Linked DNA regions of Azospira inquinata. The protein of the gene in region 2 interacts with the protein of the main gene of each other region in a pairwise test. Links are inferred from orthologs where the notes say so. Each region holds a gene or a part of one and is shown on either strand. Other genes may lie near its edges.

Evidence for each region.
Region 1: the proteins of dnaA (region 2) and Azoinq_RS04310 interact in binary tests that used the Escherichia coli proteins (3 or more experiments, as listed by UniProt). The link is inferred for Azospira inquinata from one-to-one orthologs.

What each region holds. Positions count from the first base shown.
Region 1 is NZ_CP064782.1:974,444-977,655, reverse strand. Bases 227-3,120 are described here. They hold Azoinq_RS04310 (phosphoheptose isomerase), read right to left. Parts: upstream 2,024-3,120; coding sequence 1,430-2,023; downstream 227-1,429. Other genes in these bases: rsmI (16S rRNA (cytidine(1402)-2'-O)-methyltransferase), read left to right, coding at 2,873-3,120; Azoinq_RS04300 (YraN family protein), read right to left, coding at 2,468-2,857; Azoinq_RS04305 (HIRAN domain-containing protein), read right to left, coding at 2,059-2,475; Azoinq_RS04315 (BON domain-containing protein), read right to left, coding at 777-1,433; murA (UDP-N-acetylglucosamine 1-carboxyvinyltransferase), read left to right, coding at 227-599. In the rest of the region: more of murA, read left to right, coding at 1-226; more of rsmI, read left to right, coding at 3,121-3,212. UniProt on the Escherichia coli protein: Required for the timely initiation of chromosomal replication via direct interactions with the DnaA initiator protein.
Region 2 is NZ_CP064782.1:1,576,423-1,579,698, reverse strand. What follows is about bases 1-2,958. They hold dnaA (chromosomal replication initiator protein DnaA), read left to right. Parts: upstream 1-752; coding sequence 753-2,165; downstream 2,166-2,958. Other genes in these bases: dnaN (DNA polymerase III subunit beta), read left to right, coding at 2,390-2,958; rpmH (50S ribosomal protein L34), read right to left, coding at 262-396; rnpA (ribonuclease P protein component), read right to left, coding at 1-229. Also shown: more of dnaN, read left to right, coding at 2,959-3,276. UniProt on the Escherichia coli protein: Plays an essential in the initiation and regulation of chromosomal replication. Binds in an ATP-dependent fashion to the origin of replication (oriC) to initiate formation of the DNA replication initiation complex once per cell cycle.

The DNA.
Region 1 (3,212 bases), 600 kb from region 2 along the record:
TGGAAAAACTCCACGGTGCCAGCCATAGCATCATGCCGGACCGCATCGAAACGGGCACCTATCTCTGTGCCGCCGCCGCCACGGGGGGCGAGGTGCGCCTTACCGGCACCTCCTGTTCCTATCTGGAGGCGGTGGTGGATAAGCTGCTGGAAGCGGGTTGCGAAGTCCGCTGCGAGGCCGATTCCATCTATCTCAAAGCCCCCGCCCGGCTTAAGGCGGTGAGTCTGCGTACCGCCCCCTACCCGGCTTTCCCCACGGACATGCAGGCCCAGTTCATGGCCCTCAATACGGTGGCGGAAGGGGCGGCCACCATTCGGGAAACCATTTTTGAAAACCGCTTCATGCACGCGGTGGAATTGGCCCGGCTCGGCGCCAATATCGATATCACCGGCAACACGGCGGTGGTCAAGGGAGTGGAACAGCTCCAGGGCGCCACGGTGATGGCTACCGACCTGCGGGCCTCCGCATCCCTGGTGATCGCCGGTCTGGTGGCCCACGGGGAAACGGTGATTGAGCGTATTTATCACCTGGACCGGGGCTACGAGCGCATTGAAGAAAAGCTCTCCCGCCTGGGCGCCCGGGTCCGGCGCATCCGCTGATCGGAAAATTGGCAAAGAAAAAGGGCGGGATATCCCGCCCTTTTTTTGTCGGCCCTGGTTTGCCCAACCGAGGCAGCTTTGGCTCGAAGGTCCGAAGCTTGTGCTAGCGTTGGCGTGGCACAGGCGCGGTGCTTTAGCTTGAGCGCCGCGCCCCGTGGCCCTTGGCCGTAAGCCTTATTACCGGGCCGTATTGTTGGGGGAGGGGACGCCCGGATTGTCGTTGGAGCGGGTGCCCAGTTCCTTGGCCTGGGAGTAGCTGATGATTTCCATCAGATTGACCACCTTGGTGACTCCGGAGGTGGTGCGGGCCAGTTCAATGGCGTCATCCGCTTCCTGTTGGGTAACCAGGCCCATGAGATAGACCACGCCGGCTTCCGTGGTCACCTTCACCCAGTTGGCGCTGAAACGCTTGCCATCCACGAAGCGGGCTTTGACCTTGGAGGTGATCAGGGTGTCCGAACTGCGGGCGGAGAAGGAGCTGATGCCGGCCACCTGGACTTCGTTATGCACGCCGGTGACGTTGGGCACCTCGGCGGCGATCTGGCCCACCTTGTCCTTGATTTCGGCGCTGGGCACTTCCCCGGTGATGAGGGCCTTGCGGTTGTAGCTGGTCACATTGACATGGACCTGGTCCCCCAGCTGTTCGCTGATCCGATTGCCGATTTTCAGCTCAATGCCTTCGTCTTCCACGTAGGTGCCGGAAGAGCGGCGATCCGCCATCATCAGGGCGCCGGCGGTCATGCCCCCGGCGACAAAGGGAAAGCAGCCCTGGACACCGGCGGTGACGGCGGCCAGTAGCAGGGGGAGGGCCAGACGGCGCATGGTGGATTTCATTCTTCAACTCCCAGCAACAGGCAGTCGATGCCGTCGCAGATGCAGTGGATGGTAAGCAGGTGGGTTTCCTGGATACGGCAGGTGCGATCCGCCGGAACGCAGAGGTGAATGTCTCCGTCCTTCAGCATTTCGCCGATTTTGCCGCCGCCCTTGCCGGTCATGGCTACCACCCGCAGGTCGTTGTCGTGGGCGGCCTGGATGGCTTCCATCACATTGGCGGAATTACCGGAGGTGGAAATGGCCAGCAGCACGTCCCCGGGCTGGCCCAGGGCGCGGACCTGTTTGGCGAAAATCTGGTTGTAGCTGTAGTCGTTGGCCACGGCAGTGAGAATGGAACTGTCCGTGGTCAGGGCGATGGCGCCCAATTCCTGGCGTTCCGCTTCAAAGCGGCCCACCAGCTCGGCGGCGAAATGCTGGGCGTCGGCGGCGGAGCCCCCGTTGCCACAGGCCAGGATTTTTCCGTTATTGACCAGGGCGGTGACCATGGTTTCCACGGCACCGGCGATGGGGGCGGCGAGCAACTCCATGGCGTCCAGTTTGGTTTGGGCGCTGTCCTGGAAGTTTTGGCTGATGCGGGCGATTAAATCCATCGTTAAGTGAGGCACTTGCAGGTGAAATTGGAAGCTCATTCTAACACGCTCCTCCGGATCACCAGAAAGACCTGGACTTCCACCCGACGCCAGGGATCCGAGTCCGGGCGCAGGCGGCTGATACGGGCTTCCAGGGGGGCGTGGCGGTCCATGGCATCGGCTACTGCGTCGTTTTCCAGACGGGGCAGGTAACCCAGTTGTACCCCGTGCCAGGCGACCCGGATGGCCCGGGAATCGTGGGGATTTTCCCCTTCCCGGGCTAAGGTCAGCCGGTCCCCCGGGCGGAGCTGGTCCCAGACCCGGTTGGCGGCATAGTATTGGGCCCCGGCCAGGGGGGAGGTCTGGATCAGGATGCGCAGGGTGGGCGGCCCTTCGGCTCCGTGCCCCGGCCCGCCCAGTCCGGTCAGGAGGGCTGCCAGGAGGAGGGGGCCGGGGCGGGACCGGCTATTCATGGCCTTCTTCGTCGAAGGCGTGGCGCAACCATTCCGGCGCCGGGTCATCCACCCGGCGCAGGAGCAGGCAGTCGAAGCGGCAGGGGCCCCGGTGCCGGGCTCCCGGGCCCGCCAGCCAATGGCGGGCGGCCAGGCTGAGGCGGCGGCGTTTGGCCCCGGTGACACTGGCTTCCGGGCCGCCGAAATCCATCCGACTGCGCAAACGTACCTCCACAAACACCAGGGTCGGGCCGTCCATGGCCACCAGATCCAGCTCTCCCCCTTTGACCCGGTAATTGCGGGCGAGAATGGCCAGGCCCCGGGCGGTGAGATAGGCAGCTGCCTGGTTTTCCGCCAAGCGTCCCTTCCCGGGAGCGGTGAGCGTGGTATCTTTGGGCGGCATGGACATGATGAAAATATGACAAACGAATATACTGCATTGTATGTGGTTCCCACCCCTTTGGGAAACCTGGGGGACATTACCCTGCGCGCCCTGGAGGTGCTCAAGGCCGTGCCCTGGGTGGCGGCCGAAGACACCCGCCACAGCCAGCCCCTGCTGCGCCATTTCGGCTCCCAGGCCAAGCTCCTGGCGGCCCACGAACACAATGAGGAGCACGCAGCCCAGCAGGTGATCGCCAAACTGGCGGCGGGGGAATCGGTGGCGGTGGTGACCGATGCGGGTACCCCGGCGGTTTCCGACCCGGGGGCTCGCTTGGTGGCCCGGGTGCGGCAAGCGGGCTACCCGGTGGTGCCCCTGC
Region 2 (3,276 bases):
GGCGTTTGACCAGATTCCGGTCATGGGCGAAACGGGCCTGTTTCTTTCCCACCACCACACCCAGACGGGGGCCCCGATCAGGCAGAACCTCCCCTTCCGGGCCGGGCTCACGCCAATGCAGCAGGAAATAGGTACTCTTGATGGCCCGCCGAAAACCAAAAACGGATGAAAATTCATCCGTTTTGGTCAGGCGATACTGCTTGGGAAACGGGTGGTGGGTCAGGCTCATGCCTCTCCCTATCCCGTTACCGGGCTGTTGGCTCAAACGGCCAGACGATGACGGCCCTTGGCGCGACGGGCACGAATCACGGCGCGACCACCACGGGTCTTCATGCGAACCAGAAAGCCATGGGTACGTTTGCGACGCACAACGGACGGTTGGAAGGTGCGTTTCATGGTTTAAGTCCTTGATGCTTATGGAAAGATAAACGCGCAATTAGACCGGAGCCCGCCCTCCCTGTCAACCCAAGAATTTCCTCCGGCCTGTGGATAAGTCGTCCCGGACGGGTTAAAATGGGCCCTGACTTCGGCGCCGGCAGGGCTTTTCAGCGCTTCCCCGCCCCCCCCAACTGCAAAGCATAATAATGCGCCAGCCTATTGATCAGTAGGCTTTTTTTGTTTCCATCCACGGACTTTTCCACCTGTGCATAACTGAAGCCGGTTCTCCAACCCCTCCAGTGACGGAAACACTTATTCACAGCCGTAACCTTTGTGCCCCCTTCGGGCGGGCGCAAAGTCTTTCTTGGTAAGGTATGAGCAGCTTCTGGTTATCCTGCCTCAGCCAGTTCGAACAAGAACTGCCGCCGCAGCAATTCAACACCTGGATTAAACCCCTGCGTCTGGAAGGGGAAGAGCACCCGGAAAACGGTCTGCGCCTCCTGGCTCCCAACGGCTTCATTCTGAAATGGGTGAAGGAACGCTATTTTTCCCGTATTGAAGAACTGGGGCGGAGCTTTTTTGAAGCCCCGGTGAGCATTACCCTGGGCGTGGGGGACCGGCGGGTCAATGTGTCCCCGGTGCAAGCCCCCAGCGCCCCCCGCATGGCTATTCCCGGTGGCGCTCCCGCCCAAGGGGCCGCCCCGGCGCCCCAGGTAGCGGCCCCCGTGGCCCCGCCCCCGGCGGAAAAGCGCAACGGCAGCTACGAAAAAACCCGACTCATTCCCACCTTCACCTTCGACAATCTGGTGGTGGGCAAGGCCAATGACCTGGCCCGGGCGGCCGCTATGCAGGTGGCCCAGAACCCGGGGGTGTCCTACAACCCCCTCTTCGTATACGGCGGCGTGGGCCTGGGCAAGACCCACTTGATCCACGCCATCGGCAACCACATCCTACGTCAGCATCCGGAAAAGGTGGTGCGCTACGTGCACGCCGAGGACTATTACTCGGACGTGGTGCGGGCCTACCAGCAGAAGGCCTTCGATGTCTTCAAGCGCTATTACAAATCCCTGGATGTGCTGCTGGTAGATGACGTGCAGTTTTTCAACGGCAAAAACCGCACCCAGGAAGAGTTTTTCTACGCCTTCAACGCCCTGATTGAGGCCAAGAAACAGATCATCATCACCTGCGATACCTACCCGAAAGACATTTCGGGTCTGGAAGACCGGCTGATCACCCGCTTCGACTGGGGCCTTACCGTACAGATCGAGCCCCCGGAAACGGAAATGCGGGTGGCCATTCTGAAGAAGAAGGCGGAAGCGGAAGGGGTGGCCCTGGACGACGAAGTGGCCTTCTTCATCGCCAAGCACCTGCGCTCCAATGTGCGGGAACTGGAAGGGGCCTTGAAAAAAGTGTTGGCCTATTCCATCTTCCACGGTCGGCAAATTGCCCTGGATTTGGCCAAAGACGCCCTAAAGGACGTCATCGGCGCCTTCAACCGGCAGATCACGGTGGAAAACATCCAGAAGACCGTGGCCGAGTATTACAAAATCAAGGTGGCGGACCTGTATTCCAAAAAGCGCACCCGGGCCATTGCCCGGCCACGCCAGGTGGCCATGTGGTTGGCCAAGGACCTCACCCCCCACAGCTATCCCATGATCGGGGAAGCCTTCGGGGGCCGGGACCACACCACCGTCCTGCACGCCGTACGCACCATCGACGGCCTGCGGGTCAAGGACAACGAGCTAAACCATGATTTGCATGTGCTGCTGCAAGTGTTAAAAGGATGATCAGATATGCCGGGACGGCGGTGGATAAGCCCTGTCCCAGCCGGGGGAGGAAATGTGGATAAAGTCCCGTTTCCCCCTCGACGCAAAAAGAGTTCCACTTTGATTCACAGGAAAATACAGGGTTATACAATCCGGTTTTAAGCCTTCAAGGCTCTGAAAACAAAGCCTGAACGGAAACTATCCACAGAATTAGCGCCGCTATTATCTTTAGAGGATTTATATATATGCTCTTAACCAAGACCCAACGCGACACGCTGCTGACGCCGCTGCAGGCGGTCTCCGGCATTGTGGAAAAGCGGCATACCCTGCCGATCCTCTCCAACGTGTTGCTGGAAAAGAAGGGCGACAAGCTCACTTTCCTGGCGACGGACATCGAAATCCAGATCACCACCAGCGCCGAAGGTGCGGAAGGTGAAGGAGACGGGGCCGTTACCGTTGGGGCGCGCAAATTCCAGGATATTCTCCGCAGCCTGCCGGAAAGCGCCGAGGTCAGCCTGACCCTGGAAGAAAAGCGCTTGCAGCTGCGCGCCGGCAAGAGCCGGTTCAGCCTGCAAACCCTGCCCGCCGATGACTTCCCCCGCATGGCCATTGCCACGGAAGAAGCCCAAACCCTCACCGTTACCCAGCAACAGTTCCGCCACCTGCTGGCCAAGACCCAATACGCCATGGCCGCCCAGGACGTACGCTACTACCTGAACGGCCTACTGCTCCTCACCGAAGGCAAGGAACTGCGGGCGGTGGCGACGGACGGCCACCGGCTGGCCTACGCCTCCATGGAAGTGGAAGCGGAACTGCCCCGCCAGGAACTGATCCTGCCCCGCAAGACCGTGCTGGAACTGAACCGCCTGCTGGCGGACAACGACGCTCCCCTGGAAATCACCCTCACCCCGAATCAGGTGCGCTTCGACTTCGGCAACGTGAATCTGGTCTCCAAGCTCATCGACGGCAAATTCCCCGACTACGAACGGGTCATTCCCGCCACCCTGAAGAACCACCTCCAGGTGGAACGGATGCCCCTGCTCCAATCCATGGTTCGGGCGGCCATTCTGACCAACGAAAAATTCCGGGGCGTGCGCCTGGTGCTCACCGACGGCAGCCTCAAGGTCATGTC